Regions from separate parts of the Pseudarthrobacter sp. J1763 genome, predicted to be linked through region 3. Evidence: riboswitches for the same ligand, from Rfam matches in the RefSeq annotation. Region 3 holds a riboswitch; each other region holds the start of a gene.
What was found. A riboswitch is a leader RNA that binds a small molecule or an ion and turns the genes downstream of it on or off. The one in region 3 is predicted to bind thiamine pyrophosphate.
Positions count from the first base shown of each region.

Region 1 (6,643 bases), on a different contig from region 3:
TAAACAGCGCGAAGCCAGTGACCGCGAGCGCCTCACAGCTATTCTCCGCGCCTAGCTTTAGGCCGCTCTCTACAAAAATTCAGCCCGGCCCTGCATGGGTGAGGACGCTAGGGCGTGCTCACGCTTAGGGATTCGCCCTGCGAGCCGGGCAAGACGCCCTGCTACCACCGCGTGGCGAAAGGCCTCGCCCATCATCACGGGGTCTTGAGCCCGGGTCACTGCAGTTGCCAACAGCACTGCGTCGCAGCCTAGCTCCATGGCAAGGGCCGCGTCCGAGGCCGTGCCGATTCCGGCGTCGAGCACTACCGGGACGTTGGCGCGGGCAACGATCAGTTCGATGTTGTGCGGGTTGAGGATGCCCAAGCCTGTCCCAATCGGAGCACCGAGTGGCATGACGGCGGCAGCGCCTAAGTTTTCCAGACGCAACGCCAGAACCGGATCGTCGTTGGTGTAAGCGAACACTTGGAACCCACTTGCCACGAGTTGTTCGGTCGCTTGAACTAGCTCCACGGCATCCGGGAGCAGGGTTTGCTCGTCGGCTATAACCTCAAGCTTCACCCAGTTGGTCTCTAGGGCTTCTCGTGCCAGTTCAGCTGTCAAAACAGCGTCGCGAGCGGTGTAGCAACCAGCCGTGTTGGGCAGAACGCGGATCCCGTGGCTTTGCAGCAGTTCGAAGAGCGAGCCTGCCGTGGCAGGTGAATAGCGGCGCATGGCCACGGTGGTGAGTTCAGTCCCGGAAGCCACCAGCGCCGCCCCCAAACCGTCCAGGCTTGGCGCACCTCCAGTGCCCATAATAAGCCGCGAATTCAGTGCCACGCCGTCGATGTGAAGTTGGTCCTTGGACATTTCAGCCTCCCTGTACTGCTGTAACGAGTTCGACGTCGTCTTCCGAACAAAGCGTTGTTCCGCGCCATTGGCTTCGTGGCACCACCGCTGCGTTGCGGGCAACAGCAATACCCAGCCTGCGGCCGTCAACGGCTTGTCCTTGTTCATTGATCGTTCTGCCCGTGACGGCTTGGACAAGGTCTGCAACGGTGGCTCCAGCGCTAAGGCTGTGTGGCTCCCCGTTGAGTGAAATATTGAGCGTGGTCACGAATGCTCCCGGTCCTTGCTGTGAGTTGTGGGTAGGGAAAATCTGTCCGGTCTAAAAGGCGCCCACCGTACGTCCGCTATTCTGTCCATAAGTTGGCGGCAAATCTGGGCTGCAACAGGCGCAAGGAGAACGCCGTGGCGGAAGAACCCGGTGGCCACAATCAACCCCGGAATGTCCTGGCTTTTGGGATTGAGCTGGCTCCTTGGATCCGAACTTGAGTGGCCAGAGCTTGAGTGGCCGGAGCTTGAGTTGTCAGAGCTTGAGTTGTCAGAGCTTGAGTTGTCACAGTGCAGTGTGGATGCGGCAACTCGCCCCAGGAGCGGGGCGTTGTCTGGAGTACCTGGACGTGGCCTTGAAGTGGACTCGAAAAGTTCGAGCTCAGCCACGGCCGGAACCAACGATTGGGCGTCGCGGAGCAGTTGGTAAACGCCTCCGGCAGAAACACCGGAGCTATTGTCCTCACGGGAGGTGGCACCAATAACTACCGTCCCGTCCTCTCGAGGCACAATGTAAACGGGAACACCATGGACGCTTCCGCGCACAGTGGCGGTCAGCAGCGGACGCAATTTTGAAGGCACCCGGAGGCGAAGAATATCCCCGTACACTTTCCGCAGGGGCAGCCGAAGACCGGGTGGAAGCCCTTGCAACTCTTCTGCGTAAGTTCCATTAGCAACTACCACTTCTTGTGACCTGACCGTGCGGCCATCTCCAAGGTCCACTCCCGCGACCCTGGCATCACTCCACACCAAGCCGAGCGCGCGCTCGCTCAGGTGAATGCCGCCGTCGTTAATAAAGGTCTCTAAAAGTGCTGCGTGAATTCGCCGTGGATCCACTTGGTGGTCTTGGGGAATGGTGTAAGCGGCCGACAGCCCTGGGGCCAATAGCGGCTCCGCACTGCGGGCCCGTGACACCGTTAGTGGTTGTACGTTGAGTCCTTGACGAAGTTGTTCCGCGTACAGGTCCGCTAGGGCCCGACGATCGGCCGCGTCCACACCCAATAGCAGTGTTTCTGTGTTCTGGTAACCGGCGTTCGGAGCAAACGGACGTGCAAACTCTGGCCACAATCGGGCCGATTCGAGAGTGAGTTCAAGGAGTTGCTGCTCTTGATAATGGAGCTCACTCACTGGTGCCAGCATCCCTGCTGCAGCGTGGGTGGCGCCGGTTCCGGGTGCTGGATCAATCAGCACCACCGAACGGCCAGACGTGAGGGCTTGGTATGCGATAGCCATCCCCACAATGCCCGCGCCAATGACGGCAACGTCAGCCTCTACGGCCATCTTCATTCCTTCCCTACGCCGGCACTATCCGGATCAGGTATAACGGTCGGCACTAAAGCCCTCTCAGCCGTGAACAACACCGTGTTCAAGCTCCCGCAGTACTCGCCCAGTCTAAAGGAACTACGCTGGTTCTTATGAGCCAACACGTCCACCATGCTGCCCGTCTCTACCTGTGCACCGATGCGCGCACCGAACGCGGAGATTTTGCCGACTTTGTTGACGCCGCATTTTCCGGTGGCGTTGACATCATCCAGCTGCGGGACAAGAACATTGATGTGGCCACGGAGCTGGAAGCACTCAAAGTTCTTGAGGCAGCCGCTACACGGCACGGACGGTTGTGGGCCGTCAACGATCGCGCCGACGTGGCGAGCCTTGCACAAGCTCCGGTGTTCCACATTGGGCAGGATGATCTCCCCTTCGACTTTGCTCGAAAAGTGCTGGGCAAAAAAACGGTGATAGGTATGTCCACTCACTCCCCAGCCCAAGTGGACGCCGCCATTGCTGCAGCCCCGGGCCGTAAAGGTTTGGACTACTTCTGTGTAGGCCCACTGTGGGCGACTCCCACCAAACCCGGCCGGGCCGCCGTCGGGCTGGAATTGGTGGAATATGCGGCTCAAGCAGCAGCCAAAATCGATGGCCCCATTCAGATCCCTTGGTTCGCAATCGGCGGGATTGACCTGAGCAACATCGGCCAAGTGGTGGAAGCTGGGGCCCAGCGTGTGGTGGTGGTTCGCGCCATTACCGAGGCTAGCGATCCTGCTGAAGCGGCCCTCAAGTTGCTTGAAGCGTTACCCAGCCAAGACGACGTGGCCAACAGCTAGATTTCTTGCTCAGACGGGCCAAGAATCGGTGGAGCGGACGGAGCTGCGGCAATCGTGACGAAGAATTTGACGCTATTTCCGCCACTAAGGTGGCTTTTCCCGCTAGCCTGAATTTCGTGTTTCATCAACGGATAGCCCCACGCGCCCTTGACCCGCAGAGCCAATTGGCAGGTGCACTGAGTGCCCTAAAAACTGAGCTCAAACTGCCCTTGGAATATCCTCCAGTGGCCGTCCAAGACGCAGAAGCTGCTGTGGCTAAGCATCAGCTTCCAAGCCTTGACCTCACGGCCTTTGAATTTGTGACGATAGATCCACCCAGCTCAACTGACCTTGACCAAGCCATGTATTTGGAACGGGCCGGCGACGGCTACAAAGTTCTCTACGCGATTGCTGACGTGCCGTCTTTTGTGAACCCAGGCGGCGAACTGGATGCTGAGACTCGCCGTCGTGGTCAGACTTTTTACGCTCCGGACGGCCGCATCCCTCTGCACCCAGAGATTATTTCCGAAGACGCTGGCAGCCTGCTGCCAGATCAGCTTCGAGCTGCCTATGTGTGGGAATTCGAACTCGACGCCAATGCCGAGCTGACCTCCGCCGTCGTCCGCCGTGCTCAAGTCCGCAGCCGAGCCAAACTTAACTATCAAGGTGTTCAAGAGCAGATCGACAACGGCACCGCCTCAGAGAGTCTTCAGCTGCTCAAAGAGATCGGCCTCAAACGCATTGAACTAGAACGCAAGCGCGGCGGTGCGAGCCTGAACATCCCCGAGCAGGAGATCGAACAAGTCCCCGGTGGTTCCGGCATAACCTACCGGATTGTGGCAGCCCCGCAACTACCCGTTGAGGATTGGAACGCACAAATTTCATTGCTCACCGGAATGGCGGCCGCTGACATTATGCTCAAGGGGAAGGTGGGCATTCTGCGGACCATGCCTGCTCCCGATGAAAAATCTCTGAAAGCATTTACCTTGCAGACTGCTGCATTGGGTCAAAAATGGGACTCCTCGATCTCCTATGGTGAATATCTGCGCACCCTTGATCCAAGCAACCCCAAGCACTTGGCCATTTTGCATTCGGCCGGCGTTTTGTTCCGCGGAGCCGGCTACACCCCCTTTGACGGGGACGTTCCGCAAGAAACGGTTCAGGCAGCCATTGGGGCTCCGTACGCGCACACCACTGCACCGTTGCGCCGCCTCGTTGACCGTTGGAGTCTTGTTATTTGTGAGGCTTTGAGTAACGGCCAAGAAGTCCCTGCCTGGGCAAGGGAGTCTTTGGCGCAATTGCCTGAGATTATGACGGCTTCAGACCAGTTGGCGTCCAAACTTGAACGTGTCTCCATAGACACCATTGAGGCTGCGATTTTGAGTCCTCTGGTGGGCCGGGAATTTGAAGCAGTGGTCATTTCGGGGTCCCGAGACGGCAACGGCAAGCCGGATCACGTTCCCTACGGAATAGTTCAAATTGCCGAACCTGCTGTCGCTGCTCGCTGCGAAGGCGAAATGGAAGCTGGCACCGTAGTGAGGGTCAAACTGGTCTCGGTAGACATCGTCAAACGCGAGATTGTGCTCCAACGCGTGGGCTAAGCACTCAGCGTTGCCAGCGCCACAAGGTAGCCCACCTTGTGGCGCGATCCCGTGATTCGGCTGCTCTACGGCTAGACTGAAAAAGTAGTTATGGATGCCCGGTCGTTGATTGAACCACCAAACTTCGCTGGCCGCAGCTGATGCGGTCCCTGAAATCAACAATCCCGCCCCTACGCGGACTGATAATGAACCGCCGGTCCCAGTGCCGGCGCCTAGAAAAACCGCGATCGGCTCCACTGGAATTGTCTGCGCGTTTACCGTGTGCTCCGAAGGTCCGGAACAACGTTCTACCTCTACGTCGAGCACAACGCGCGGCCCAAATGAATAAGGAAACTCCCTGTGAGTGAATTGCACACCCATGAAATCCTCAGCGATGCCTCCGGTACGGAAGTCCTTGAGCCTGAAGAGACCATCGTTACCACCGCGGTAGCTAAAGAAATTGAAGAGAAGTCTTTCGCCGACTACGACGTCCGCGCAGACATCGTTGAGTCGCTGGCTGATGCCGGAATTACTCATCCTTTCCCCATCCAGTCCATGACCTTGCCCGTAGCCCTTGCTGGCCACGACATCATTGGTCAGGCCAAAACCGGAACGGGTAAAACGCTCGGCTTTGGTATCCCCGCTCTTCAGCGTGTGGTTGGCCAGGATGACCCCGGCTATGACCGTTTGCCAGCACCGGGTGCGCCTCAAGCACTCGTTATTGTTCCCACGCGTGAACTTGCCGTTCAGGTGGCTAACGATCTTCAGACTGCCTCACGCAAGCGCAACGCGCGGATAGCTACCATTTACGGTGGGCGCGCCTACGAGCCTCAGATTGAAGCTCTTCAAAAGGGCGTTGAGCTTGTAGTGGGTACCCCGGGTCGACTCATTGACCTTTACAAGCAAAAGCATTTGGTCCTCAAAAACGTCAAGATCGTGATCCTCGATGAGGCTGACGAAATGCTTGACCTTGGTTTCTTGCCGGACGTGGAAACATTGATCGCTGGTACTCCTGCGGTCCGCCAGACCTTGTTGTTCTCTGCCACCATGCCTGGCCCGGTCATTGCTATGGCCCGGCGCTACATGACCCAGCCCACGCACATTCGTGCAGCTGACCCGGATGACGAAGGCCTGACCAAGCGCGACATCCGTCAGCTGATCTACCGTGCCCACGCCATGGACAAGATTGAGGTTGTGGCACGTATTCTGCAGGCACGTGGCCGCGGACGCAGCATCATCTTCACCAAAACCAAGCGCACCGCCGCCAAAGTTTCTGAAGAGCTGGTTGATCGCGGTTTCGCCGCTGCAGCCATCCACGGTGACCTTGGACAGGGTGCACGCGAGCAGGCTTTGCGAGCTTTCCGCAACAACAAGGTGGACGTTTTGGTTGCCACTGACGTTGCTGCCCGCGGTATTGATGTGGACGATGTCACTCACGTGATCAACTACCAGTGCGTAGAAGACGAGAAAATCTACTTGCACCGTGTTGGCCGCACCGGCCGCGCAGGCAACAAGGGCACCGCGGTGACCTTTGTTGACTGGGATGACATGCCTCGCTGGGGTCTGATCAACAAGGCCCTAGGCCTGAGCGTCCCCGAGCCAATCGAGACCTACTCCTCTTCACCCCACCTCTATGAGGACTTGGACATTCCGGCCGGCACCAAGGGCCGTTTGCCCCGCAATCAGCGCGTACTTGAAGGCGTTGGCGGCGAAGTTCTTGAAGACTTGGGCGAGACCGGCAAAAAGAATGCTGGAGGTTCGCGTCCGGATTCTCGCGGCCCCCGGCAGAATTCCCGCGGTGGCGCTTCACAGGGTTCACGCAGCGGTTCTCACGACCGTAACCGCGACGGCGGCCGTGATTCCGGACGCCAGTCCGAGGCCGCCACTCGGGAT
Region 1 is NZ_JBNPEN010000001.1:198,544-205,186, reverse strand. Features, by position in the region: gene ACQQCD_RS01050 (hypothetical protein) at 1-55, shown strand, start outside; gene ACQQCD_RS01045 (thiazole synthase) at 70-846, opposite strand; gene thiS (sulfur carrier protein ThiS) at 848-1,093, opposite strand; gene thiO (glycine oxidase ThiO) at 1,090-2,376, opposite strand; TPP riboswitch at 2,364-2,477, opposite strand; gene thiE (thiamine phosphate synthase) at 2,505-3,191, shown strand; gene ACQQCD_RS01025 (RNB domain-containing ribonuclease) at 3,308-4,771, shown strand; gene ACQQCD_RS01020 (DEAD/DEAH box helicase) at 5,111-6,643, shown strand, end outside.
Region 1: linked by a shared signal. The riboswitch ahead of thiO (glycine oxidase ThiO) and the one ahead of thiC (phosphomethylpyrimidine synthase ThiC) in region 3 are both predicted to bind thiamine pyrophosphate.

Region 2 (6,643 bases), on a different contig from region 3:
TAGCCCGTGCCGCCGAACAGGGCACTGAGGGAACTGATGAAGCAGACGCCGGAGCGCGAGTAGATCGCGAACGGACTTACCCGTAAGTCGCTACATTTTTGGACATCCGCATCCGGGATCCCGGATGCGGATGTCCAAAAATGTAGCGGTTCTCACGACTCACGTGATCAGGGTCTATGACGCGGCGTGCGATGGCCCTAGACGATGTCCTGAGTCTTGTTGAATCGAGCAATGGCTCGCTGGGTTCCACGGCCTGTGAGCACCTGAATAACGGTACTCACCGAACCGGAAATCAGGGCGAAAACCAATGCCTGACGCAGGCTAGATTCGGCCTCATCGCCGGGCTTAGGCGGCTTGTTGCCAGTGGCCTTGAGCCACGCAGCGTTGACGAGCTTGCTGCCAACAATTCCTGCACCGATGCTTACGCCCGTGCCCAACAGTTTCAGCAAAATGTTCATTGATCACTCCTCGTGATGGGAATTTTTCCTGCGAACAACTCTGGATCCAGCCTAGCGTCTGTGAGCGGGCGCGTCTTTCTCTGCTGCCACAGATTCTTCAACAGCAGATTCTTCAGCTGGCGACGAGGTGAGGGCCACGATCTTGGCACCTTCCACATCAACGTCCGGCAAAATGCGCTCGAGCCACTTCGGCAGCCACCAAGCTGCCTTGCCCAACAAGTGCATGGCTGCCGGGATGATGGTCATGCGAACAATAAAGGCATCCACCAGCACACCGAACGCCATGGCAAAGCCCATGGGCCGGACCATTGTCAGATGGCTGAAGATGAACCCGGCAAACACACTGGTCATAATGATCGCAGCAGCGGTGACCACCTTCGCTGCATGGCTGAACCCGCTTCGCACAGCCCGCTGAGCCGTGGCGCCATGCATGTAGGCCTCGCGCATACCCGAGGCAATAAACACTTGGTAGTCCATGGCCAAACCGAACAGCACACCAATGAGAATGATCGGCAAGAAGCTCAGCACTGCGCCGGGGTGGTGAACGTCAAAGATGTTTCCCAGCCAGCCCCACTGGTACACGGCCACCACTCCACCAAATGCCGCGGCAAGGGAGAGTAGGAAGCCAGCCGTTGCTAGCAGCGGAACAATGATGGAGCGGAACACCAGCATCAGCAAGATCAGTGAAAGGCCCACCACAATCACTAAATACAGTGGTAGGGCGTCGCCGAGCTTGTTGGAAACATCCACGTTGGCGGCGGTTTGACCGGTCAAACCGATGGTGACGTCCTCAGAAGACTTCAACTCCGTGCCTTTAGCCCGCAGATCGGAAACCACCTTGACCGTCGAGGCGCTGGCCGGCCCTTCCTTGGGGATGATCTGGAAAACCGCAGTAGTGCGGTCCTCGCTCAGAGCAACCGGAACTGCAGCCTGAACATTCTCCACAGTGCGCAGAACATCCGAGATGTTGTATTCCTTGGTTTGGGCATCGGTCTCGCTCAGCCCGGAAGGCAGCTTGGCCACCAACACGATGGGGCCGTTCATGCCTTCACCGAAGTTCTGGCCAACAGTGCTGTACGCCTTGTAGGCGCTCGAATCGGCAGGTTCCGTCCCGCCGTCGGGTAGTGCCAAACGTAGCTGGGTGGCGGGGATTGCCACCAGGCCCAAGGCAATCACACTGACCACCAAGGAGAGCCACGGGTGTTTGGTGACAAAACCGCCCCAACCGTGGGAACCGTCGTCGTCCTTGGCGTGGTGTGCGGTGTGCGCGAGGTGCTTTTCGCGCCTCTTCCATGCACGCTTGGAAATCAACTTGGTGCCAATGACGCCTAGGAGTGCCGGGGTGAGCGTGATGGCAACGGCCACGGAAATCGCCACAGTTGCTGCTGCAGCAATACCCATCACGGCAAGGAATGGCAGGCCCGGAACAACCAGTGCGGCAAGGGCGATCACCACGGTGAGGCCGGCAAAGGTCACCGCGTTACCGGCCGTTCCGGTGGCGCGGGCGATCGATTCGCCCATCTCCATGCCCTCAAGCAGCTGGTTCCGGTGGCGGTTGACGATGAACAAGGAGTAGTCAATGCCCACCGCGAGGCCGATCATTAGGCCGAGCATCGGGGAAACAGAGCTCATCTCAATCACGCCGGTCAGTGCGAACGTTCCGCCCACACCCACACCCACACCGATGATGGCCATCAGGAGCGGCAGCCCCGCAGCAACCAGGGTGCCGAGCATCAGCAGCAGCACCAATGCAGCCACGGCCAGGCCTACGATTTCGGCCGTACCAAAGAGCTCAGAAACGTCTTCAACAATTTCCTTGCTGAAATAGATCTCCACGCCGGAGGACTTGGCCTTATTCACCACGTCCTGAACTTGCTCGCGCTGAGCCGGGGTTAGGGCGTTGATGGAGGTGTTGAACTGGATTTGTGCCACCGCGGCGTTGCCGTTTTCGGAGACAAAGCGCATACCTTCGGAAGACTTTTGCTGACGCTTGCCGAGGTCCAGTTTGCTCTGTGCATCGGTAAGTTCCTGGGCGCTGGCTTTAGCTTGAGCCACGCCGTCGTTGTATTGCTTTTCAGCGGCCTCTAACTGTGCGGCGGCTGCAGCGGCCTGAGCTGCGGGGATTTGGACACCAGCTGCTTGAGCCTGGGCGGCTTGGGCCTTGCCTGCATCTATCTGCGCTTTGGCGGCGTCGAGTTGTTTCTGACCGGCGGCTAGCTGGGCCTTGCCGTCGTCGATCTTCTTCTGGTTGGCTTCCAAGGTGGCGAGGGCGCCATCCAGCTGAGCTTGGGTGGTGAAGGGGTCTACCGAGCTTTCCACCACGTCAACGCTGGAGAGGTCCTTGAGCGCTGCGGAGATGGCAGTTTTTTGCGCATCAGTAATTGCCGCACCATTGCTGCCTTCAAACACCACGGGGGCGCTGCCGCCAGCGGACTTGGGCAGCTCTTGTTTCAACTCATCGAGGACCCGCTGTGTTTCGGTTCCCGGGATCTTGAAGTTGTTGGATGTGGTGCCGTGGAAAGCGACGGCGGAACCACCGACGGCGACCAGGAGGGCCAGCCAAAAGGTGACCACCCACCGGCGGTGCTGGTAGGAGAATTTTCCGAGCCGGTAAAGCAAAAGAGCCATGGGAAGACCGTTCTAGGACGTGGGTTGAGGCGGAAAGTTAGTGGGCAAAACCGTCGCGCAACAGCGAGATGGATTCCACGAGAAGTTGGCGTAGTTCAGCGAGTGATTCGGGGGTGTTGTCTTTGCCGCCGTGGCGTTCCAGCCAGATTTCCATGGCGGCTTTTCCGCACGCGATCACCGCGCCAACCATGGCGCGTACGTAGAGCTGATCAGTGTCCGGGCCTAATCGTTGCAAGGTGGCTTCGGTGAGCCGGGCGGTGGCGTTGTCCCAGGCTTCGAGCTGAAAACGGGACATTTGAGCTTGCCCTATGGTCAACGAACACACCTCGGCCATGGGGCCAAGATGGCCCGGATCTGCCAGTGCGGACACGGCCGCGATGGCTGAGTCCAAGAGCGATTCATCCGCAGGTCGGTCATAAAAACTCGCAATTGCGACGTCGAGGAAACCCTCGGTGGTCGCGGCGAGGGCGGCTTCGGGGCTGGGGAAGTAGTTGAAGAACGTGCGGCGTGAAATGCCGGCTTCTTCGGCGAGCTGGTCTGCGGTGAACTGGCCGAGGCCATGGTTGCGTAGCAGTAACAGCGCAGCCTGAATGATGGCCTGCCGAGTGGCGAGTTTGTTTTGTTCGCGCCGGGAGTGCAGTTCTGGAGCGGTGAGTGTCACTCGCTCAGCTTAGAGCCTTAAGTGCACGCAGTGCAAAATTGCCCGGAGTGTAAGGATTTTAGAAAGTTTCAGGCCTCCACCTGCGTCCGCGCGCCCCTACGGGTGTAAAGTTGACCACGCCCATCAGGGCAGATTTATACGACAGGGGAGCGCCGCCGTCGGACCTTAACGGGTCAGCTGTGTGGGTGCTGAGAGTGCGGATGACCGCAGACCCTCGAACCTGATCCGGTTAGTACCGGCGATAGGGAGTCGAGTTCTCGAAGTGTGCCGGGGCCGCAAGACGCCGGGGCGCTTTCCCCTCCTGTTTCCTCAGGAGGAAGACATGACAACGCAAGTAGCTGCTCAGCAACGTAAAAGCTGGCGCGTAGTAGACATTGTGGTTGCGGCACTGATTGCCGTAGCCGGTGGCGTTATTTTCTGGGCTTGGTCCCAAGGCGCCAACCTTATTTCCCCCGCAACCGTGGCGTACCCGCCGCTGTCCGGACTCTATGCCGGTGGCTGGATGATTCCGGCAGTATTGGGCATGCTGATCATCCGCAAGCCCGGTGCCGCACTCTTTTGTGAGGCTGTGGCATCCATGGGCGAGTTGCTGATGGGTTCCCAGTATGGGGTTACGGTGCTGATCTCCGGCATTCTGCAGGGTTTGGGCGCCGAGTTAGTGTTCGCTGCGCTGAAGTACCGCAACTTTAATCTCACCGCTTCCCTGCTGGCCGGTGCAGGCGCTGGTTTGTTCTGTGGCCTCAATGACTGCTTCCTCCCGTGGGGTTGGAACATTGCCTATTCCGGTGCGGACAAGCTCGTCTACATCGTCTTCACCACCATCTCCGGAGCCATCATCGCCGGTGCGTTGTCATGGATCGCCACGCGCGGCTTGGCCACCACCGGCGTATTGAGCTCCTTTGCCTCGCGCCGTGCTGACAAGGAGCCGGCGTTCTCCTGATGGCCTCATCAGCTGCGGCTTTCCGGCCGGCAAGCGTCCGGGCGCAGGGCTGGGGGTGGCGGCATGCTGGCCGCTCCACCCCGGCCGTCCGCGGGCTAGATTTGGATATTCGGCCCGGCGAACGGGTACTACTTTTGGGCCCGTCCGGTGCCGGAAAGTCCACGGTTTTACATGCCCTCGCCGGCGTTTTGGGAGATAACGACGCCGGGGCCGCGCCTCACGCCGCTACCGCACCTAGGGCGGTAAGCGACACTGAGGAATCCGAGCAACAGGGCACCTTGCTGCTGGACGGCTTGGATCCGCGGGCGGCCCGCGGCCGGGCAGGGTTAGTTCAGCAAGACCCGGAAAGCCAAGTGGTGTTGAGCCGCATTGGTGACGATGTGGCGTTCGGTGCGGAGAACCTGGCCGTGCCCCGCGAGGAAATCTGGCCACGGGTGCGCGAGGCGCTGGCCGACGTCGGACTTTCTCACTTGCCTTTGTGGCACTCCACGGCGGAACTGTCCGGTGGTCAGAAACAGCGCCTCGCGTTGGCGGGCGTATTGGCGATGCGCCCTGGGATCATTTTGTTGGACGAGCCCACCGCAAATCTGGACCCGGCCGGTGTGCTGGAAGTCCGCGATGCCGTGGAACGCTGTGTGGAGAAAACTGGTGCCACACTACTGGTGGTTGAGCACCGGGTCTCCGTATGGAAAGACCTCGTGGACAGGATTGTGGTGCTGGGCCCGGACGGTGTGCTTTCGGACGGACATCCGGGCGCGGTGCTGACCCACAATGAGGACCTGCTCAAAGCGGCCGGGGTGTGGGTGCCGGGCTGGGTGCCCGAAGTTCGGGGACGCAACGCCACGGTTATGGCCGAAGATCTTGGAAACAAGCCGCTACTGAGCGCAATGGACCTCGCTGTGTCCCGCACAAAAGCCACACGCCGCGGATTTAGACGAATCCCAGCCGTCCCGGTTCTCAATGGTGTTAATACTGTCCTGAAGCATGGCGAAGCCCTGAGTGTTACCGGGCCAAACGGTGCCGGAAAATCCACTTTTGCCCTGACCTTGGCCGGGCTGCTGGCTCCCGTCTCTGGCCAGGTCAATGCTGGCGAGCCACTGGCTCGCGGCGCGGGAACTGACCCCTACCGATGGAAGCCCAAGGAACTGATCGAGCGGATTGGCACGGTATTTCAGGAACCCGAGCATCAATTTGTGACAGGAAAAGTGATCGACGAACTGCACTTTGGGCCTGCGCAATTGGGCCGCGGTGACGAGCGCGTTGAAGAGCTTATGGCCCGCTTGCGGTTGGAAAAACTTGCCGACGCCAACCCGTATACCCTTTCCGGCGGTGAAAAACGGCGACTCTCCGTTGCCACAGTGCTGGCCGCGCACCCCGATGTATTGGTCTTGGATGAGCCAACCTTCGGGCAGGACGCCAATACATGGGCCGAACTTGCGTCCTTGCTCACCGAGCTCCTGGACGCCGGGACCGCCGTTGTCGCAGTCACGCACGACGCCGAATTCACTCACGTTTTGGGTGGGGCTCAGTTGAAACTGAGTCCGGAAGCGCACTCGGAAGCGCACTCGGAAAGGGAAGCGCAGGCATGAGCGCCACGGTACCTTTGCCGCATAACGACACCCAAACCCCCGGTGGGGCGCTGCTGAGCCGGGCCAATCCGCTGGCCAAATTCGCCGCCGTCGTAATCATTACCTTGGCGCTGGTGCTGTCCATTGACTGGCTGTCAGCCTCCGTGGCTCTCGCAGCTGAATTGCTGATACTGCCGCTGGCCGGGCTGAGTGCTCGGCAATTGTTCCAGCGAGGCTGGCCACTACTCTTGGCGGCGATCCTGGGCGGTTGGTCTACGGCGCTGCTGGCGCCGGAACACGGGAGAATGCTGTTCGACGTCGGCATCTGGTCCATGAGCGAAGGCTCACTGACCTTGGGGCTGGCGTTTATGTTGCGCGGTTTGGCTGT
Region 2 is NZ_JBNPEN010000006.1:154,543-161,185, reverse strand. Features, by position in the region: gene mnhG (monovalent cation/H(+) antiporter subunit G) at 1-86, shown strand, start outside; gene ACQQCD_RS08270 (DUF4235 domain-containing protein) at 198-458, opposite strand; gene ACQQCD_RS08265 (MMPL family transporter) at 510-3,086, opposite strand; gene ACQQCD_RS08260 (TetR family transcriptional regulator) at 3,124-3,747, opposite strand; TPP riboswitch at 3,881-4,012, shown strand; gene ACQQCD_RS08255 (ECF transporter S component) at 4,070-4,687, shown strand; gene ACQQCD_RS08250 (ABC transporter ATP-binding protein) at 4,687-6,276, shown strand; gene ACQQCD_RS08245 (energy-coupling factor transporter transmembrane component T family protein) at 6,273-6,643, shown strand, end outside.
Region 2: linked by a shared signal. The riboswitch ahead of ACQQCD_RS08255 (ECF transporter S component) and the one ahead of thiC (phosphomethylpyrimidine synthase ThiC) in region 3 are both predicted to bind thiamine pyrophosphate.

Region 3 (6,643 bases):
CTGTATGCGGCCGGCTTCACCACGGCGTTCGGTGCCCATGCCGTGGCGGCGAACCTCGGCGCCTACAGCATCGGCCACGGCCAGTCCCTGCTGCTGCTCGGGGCGATGCTGGCCCTGTACGACGGAGCCGAGGTGCTGCTCAAACCCGTTTTCGGGACACTCTCGGACCGGATCGGCCCCAAACCGGTCCTGCTCGGCGGCCTGGCCGCCTTCGCCCTCTTTTCCGCAGCCTTCGTCCTGGCCCGGGATCCGGCATGGCTGTGGCTGGCCCGACCGGGCCAGGGCGCAGCCGCCTCAGCGTTCTCCCCGGCAGCCTCTGCCCTGGTTGCCCGGCTGAACCCCGCGGGCCGCCAGGGCAGAGCGTTCGGCTCCTACGGGTTCTACAAGAGCATCGGATACACCGCCGGTCCATTGATCGGAGGAACACTGGTGGCCTCCGGCGGGCTGGAACTGCTGTTCACCCTCACCGCACTCCTGGCACTGGCGGTAGCCGTGTGGGCCTTTCTGGCCGTGCCCGTGGCGGCGCCGCTGCCCCGTGCCCGGCAGACCGTCGCTGACCTGGCCCGGCGGCTGGCCGATCGGGCCTTCCTGGCCCCGACCGCCGCCCTGGCAGCCGCGACGGCGGCCCTGTCCGTCGGCGTCGGCTTCCTTCCCCTCTCGGGGGCAGCAGCAGGTCTCGGGCCCGTCGCCACTGGAGCTGCCGTCTCGGTCCTGGCCGTCTGCGCCGCCGTCGCCCAGCCCCTCGCCGGCCGGGCATCCGATACACCAGCCCGTCATCCGGGGCGCCTCGCGGGCCTGGGCCTGGCGCTCACGGCCGTAGGCCTGGCCGCCGCCATGCTACCCGGGACCGCCGGGCTGCTGGCGGCCGCCGCGGCCATCGGCGCCGGAACGGGCATCATCACCCCGGTTGCCTTTGCGGCCCTGGCCGCCGCCACACCGCCGGAGCGGCTGGGCCAGACCATGGGCGCCGCCGAAGTCGGCCGCGAACTCGGCGACGCGGGCGGCCCGCTGATGGTAGGGGCAGTCGCGGCCGCCACGGGACTCGCGGCCGGCTACGGCGCACTGGCCCTCCTGACCGCCGGCGTCGGAGTATTCATCCGTCATCCCCGCACCGCAGGCATGTCCCCGGCAGTCGCGGACACGGGCCGGGACCGGACGGAGCCGGGATGAATCAAACCGCAATTCCGCCGCACGGCGGACGAAAAGGCGACTGGGAATGATCAGCGTACAGACGCTGAGGTACGGGGCAGCGTTGCTGGCAGTTGTTGTTTTTACTGCCCTGAACGCCTATCTGCTCAATACCCTGGATGTTGTCGGGATCCCGTTGATCTTTGCGGCCGCCTTGCTCGTGCAGCTGCTGTTGATCATCCTGTTCGTCTTCAGCCTGATCATGGTCCTGCGCACGCCGCTGAAAATCGCGTGGTCGATACTGGTCTCCGCCTGGGAAGGCGTCCGGGCCAACACCTACGTCGTACGGCTCCGCCGACGCCACCCGCGCCTCGTCGGCTGGGCCGGCCGCCGGCTCTCGATGAAACGGCCAACCGGACTCGTCCTGACCATCGGCGCCGCGGCCGCGGCCGCGGCCCTCTGGCTTTTCATCAGCGTCACACGAGCGGTCGTCCTGAAGACCTCGTTCGCCGGCATCGACCAGCGGATCCTCAATCTCGTGCCGGACATCCGCACCGACGGGCAGAACACGTTCTTCATTTTCGTTACCTTTGCCGCGAGTTCGACGTCGGTTATCGTTTTCCTCATCATCCTGAGCCTGGCGTCCTGGCGGCGGCGGCAATGGTGGGTACCGGTCCTGCTGGCGGCCGCCTTTGGCCTGGAACGCGCCGCCTCCGCGGTGATCAAGCAGATCGTCGCACGGCCCCGGCCGGACCGCTCCCTGGGCTTGCTGAGCGAAAACAGCTTCAGTTTTCCCAGCGGACACACCCTGACGGCGACCGTCATGGGCGGACTCACCGCCTACCTGCTGTGCCGCGCCATCAAGTCCTCCATAGCCAGGCTACTGATCGTCCTGGCAGCGCTAACCGCCGTCTTGCTGGTCGGAATCAGCCGAATATATTTGGGCGTCCACTACCCCAGCGACATCCTGGGCAGTCTCGGCCTGGGTTTGTTTCTTCTCGCCGGCATCATCACACCGTTGGAGATCAACGACCGGTTCCACCTGGTCCAACCGGTGAAACTCAGCGCCGCGGTCAAACAGCCGCTGCTAATCGCCGTTGCCGCTCCCTTGCTGTTCGCCGGGATATTCGGCGCCGAGCTCACGCCCCTGACCGTCCTTGAACGTCAGGAGACAGCCCAGGCGTTGCCTGCGTTGGACGCGGCCGCCATCCGGCAGTTGCCCATCTACAGCGAAACGTTGACCGGGGCCAGAATGGAACCGATCAACTTCATCTACCTCGGCAGCCAGCAGCAGATCGAGGAACTGTTCAAGAGGGCCGGATGGTACAAAGCCGACCCCTCGACCCTGGGCAACACCCTGCGTTCCATCCTCGTCGCAGTACGCAACGAGCAGTACCTCACCGCTCCGGTCACGCCGTCCTATCTGGATGCCAGGCCGGAGACAGTGGCATTCGAAAAACCCACCGACGCCAACACCCTGGTACAGCGGCACCACACAAGGATCTGGAGAACCAATTTCACCATCGGCGGCCAACCCGTGTGGGTCGCCACAGCCAGCTTCGACCGCGGCATCGGGATAGGAACGAAATCCGGATTGCCAACCCACCACATCGACCCGAATATCGACGTGGAGAGGGCATACATCCTGCAATCACTGAAAGTGGCACAGCCCCACCTGGTGCACGTCGTGGACGCCCAGCAGGGACACAACGCAACCGGCGACGGATTCTTCACCGACGGCCAGGCTGCAGTACTCAATCCCGAAAACCTGAACCCGTAGTTACGTGCACCCAAAACCCGCCGGACGGAGCCGATGAGGCAACTGTCCCCGCTGTCCGGTCCATTCGCTGTCTGAAACAGACCGCGGCAATAACAGCCACTTTGAGACGATTCCGCATCCGGAGCTCCGCGCCTAAGGATTTGATCGCTAAGTAGCGGAGTTCTGTGATCGCTGTTTGGGCATAAATGTCCGTAAGCCGATCCTCGAACGGAACGTTAAAACCGCCAAACCGAGCTGTGAAAAAGCCGCCATTCCGAACCGACAGTCACAGTTCCGGCGCCTCACGGCAAGCGCCGCCTTTCTCGATTCAAGGCGTTCTTGAAATCATTCGTTTCTGAGAACGTCGAACGATCGAGGCAGGCTTGAGATTGGGGGGTGAGGTGAGGTAGAGGAGCATCACGATTAAGCGGACGCGGATTGAGCGCGGCCGGGTCCGGTCGGCGGTCAGCCAGACGTACGCGTCGGCCAGTCGTTGCTGGATGGGGCCGGTCCCGGCGGTGAGGGCTTCAACGGCCCTTTCGAACAGGCCTCTTAGTCGGCGGTGTTCAGGTCCGGCCAGGACCGGCCACGAAGGACCGGCCCTGGCCGGACCCGCTCCTAGCTCCTGGGCAGAACCGGTTCGGGCAGGTAGACCTTCCCGCCGGATTCGAGGAATTCGGTGGACTTGGCCTCCATTCCTGCGATGGCTTCCTGTTCGGACATGCCTCCGAACTGGTCGCGGATGTCCTGGGAGAGCCGCATGGAACAGAACTTGGGACCGCACATGGAGCAGAAGTGCGCGGTCTTGGCCGGTTCGGCGGGCAGGGTCTCGTCGTGGAAGGATTCGGCCGTTTCCGGGTCCAGGGAAAGGGCGAACTGATCGCGCCAGCGGAACTCGAACCGTGCCTTGGACAGGGCGTCGTCGCGTTCGTGGGCGCCCGGGTGGCCTTTGGCGAGGTCCGCGGCGTGGGCGGCGATCTTGTAGGTGATCACGCCGGTTTTGACGTCATCTTTGTTCGGCAACCCGAGGTGTTCTTTGGGCGTGACGTAGCAGAGCATCGCGGTGCCGTAGCGGGCGATCTCCGTGGCGCCGATGGCCGAGGTGATGTGGTCGTAGCCGGGGGCAATGTCGGTCACCAGTGGGCCGAGGGTATAGAACGGGGCGCCGTCGCAGAGTTCCTGCTGGCGTTCGACGTTTTCCCGGACCAGGTGGAAGGGGATGTGGCCCGGGCCTTCGACCATGACCTGCACGTCGTACTTCCAGGCGCGCTTGGTCAGCTCCGCCAGGGTGTCTAGTTCGGCAAACTGTGCGGCGTCGTTGGCATCCGCGGTCGCCCCCGGCCGCAGGCCGTCGCCCAGGGAAAAGGCGACGTCGTACTTGGCGAAGATTTCGCACAGTTCATCGAAGTGGGTGTAGAGGAAGTTCTCCTGGTGATGGGCCAGGCACCAACCGGCCATGATGGACCCTCCGCGGGAGACGATCCCGGTCACCCGGTTTGCGGTCAGCGGCACGTAGCGCAGCAGCACGCCGGCGTGGACGGTCATGTAGTCCACGCCCTGCTCGCACTGCTCGATCACGGTGTCCCGGTAGATCTCCCAGGTCAGGTCATTGGCCTCGCCGTTGACCTTCTCCAGCGCCTGATAGATCGGGACCGTGCCGATCGGGACGGGGGAGTTGCGGATGATCCATTCACGGGTGGTGTGGATGTCATCGCCGGTGGAGAGGTCCATCACCGTGTCTGCGCCCCACTGGGCGGCCCACTGCAGTTTGTCCACTTCCTCGGCAATGGAGCTGGTCACGGCCGAGTTGCCGATGTTGGCGTTGATCTTCACCAGGAACGCCTTGCCGATGATCATCGGCTCGGATTCAGGGTGGTTAATGTTGTTCGGAATGATGGCCCGGCCCGCCGCCACCTCACTGCGGACCAGTTCAACGTCGCAGTTCTCCCGCACTGCCACGAACCGCATCTCCTGCGTGATCACGCCCTGGCGGGCGTAGTGCATCTGGGTGACCGTCTTGCCGTTGAGGGCGCGGCGGGGCACCGGCTGCGCGCCCTTCCATTCCGCGGACGCGGCACCCCGGCGCACGGCGGACTTGCCGTCATCGAGCAGGTTCCGTTCCCGTCCGCCGTAGGGCTCGGTGTCGCCCCGGGATTCTATCCATTCGGACCGGAACGGCTCCAGGCCGATTACCGGATCGCTGCCGGGCCCGGCCGTCCGGTACACCGTGAACGGTGGATTCTTCACCCCGTTCGGAGAGTCCTCCAAGGCGATCTCCGTGACAGGGACGCTAATGCCGTGTTCCGGGTCGCGGGCGTACGCGAGCGAATGTGAATTCATGGCGTTCATCAGTGGTTTCCTACTTCCTTCGCCGGCATGACCCGGACAGGTTCAACGGTCGCAGGCTGCATCAGCCCGATCTCAGCCCCTGCATTAGGGCACCCGTGTGGATGAAAAAACCCTAGCACCCCGGCGTGCCCGTTCCGGTTGGATGATGACTGGTGTTCCCCGGAGGGCCTCCATCCTCGGAAGCAGGCCCTCCCAGCGATGGGGATATGACATATCTCCGGCAGCTGAGGCCTCCTGTTCGCAGCTGCCGGGGCTGACGCGCTCCTCGGTCAACCGCCAGCCCGGCCAACGCACAGCACCCGGGAATGGTGCAGACGCCTTCTGCTATTCCGTGCAGTCGACTTCTGAAACTGACATCAACCCTCGTCATAGGAATTAGCTAAAACCGCCAAACCGAGCTGCGAAAAAACCGCCAATCCGAACTAGCAGTCACACAGGAGGAGCGTCGGGATCTGGTCGGGTTTAGAGGTAGCTGCAGATGCGTTCGGGGTCGCAGGCTGCAGGGTCCCCGGCGGCCGCGGCGTCATGAAATTCGGCAACGGTTGCACGCAGTGCCGTGAGTTCTGCGATCCGGGCGTCGAGGTCGCGGAGCTGTTTGGCCAGCAGATCCCGGACGTGTACGCAGGGGGCCTGGCCGATGTCCCGGACGGAGAGGATGTCACCGATCTGGGCAAGGGTCAGTCCGGCCGTGCGGCCGCGGCGGATGAATTCCAGCCGGCTGACTGTTTCCTGGGCGTAGTCGCGGTATCCGTTCGGTGCCCTGTCGGCGGCCGGCAATAGGCCGCGGTCCTCGTAGAACCGCAGGGTCTTGGCCGTCATGCCCGCGGCTGCGGCAGTTTCGCCGATAAGCATCATGCACCTCTCGTCCCCGGGGGGTTCCTCCTTGACCTTCCAGTTTAGTGGAAGGTCAACAGGGGGTAGGAACCCGCGGGTGGCGCCCCGGGCCGGGAGAGCGGAGTCAGCCTCTTGACCTTCCCCCTCGGTGGAAGGTGCAGACTGGGGCAGAACCATATACGAGGCACTGTTACGGGTATTTCGGGACGTCGCTGCTGTACGACTTTGGAGGATTCCATGTCTGAACCAACACCTGATTTTGATCTGGCCGTCATCGGATCGGGCGGCGGAGCATTCGCGGCCGCGATCCGGGCGACCAACCTGGGCAAACGCGTCCTGATGATCGAGCGCTCCACCGTCGGCGGCACGTGCGTGAACACCGGCTGCGTGCCGTCCAAGGCACTCCTGGCCGCGGCAGAGGCCAGGCAAGTTGCCCTGGACGGAGCAGGCCGGTTCCCCGGCATCAGCACCTCAGCCGGGCCGGTGGACATGGCCGGGCTGATCGGTGGGAAGCGTTCCCTGGTGGAGACGATGCGTTCGGATAAGTACGTGGACCTGATCGCGGACTATGGC
Region 3 is NZ_JBNPEN010000021.1:12,035-18,677, forward strand. Features, by position in the region: gene ACQQCD_RS13620 (MFS transporter) at 1-1,170, shown strand, start outside; gene ACQQCD_RS13625 (LssY C-terminal domain-containing protein) at 1,217-2,908, shown strand; gene thiC (phosphomethylpyrimidine synthase ThiC) at 3,506-5,236, opposite strand; TPP riboswitch at 5,234-5,343, opposite strand; gene ACQQCD_RS13635 (heavy metal-responsive transcriptional regulator) at 5,699-6,088, opposite strand; gene merA (mercury(II) reductase) at 6,308-6,643, shown strand, end outside.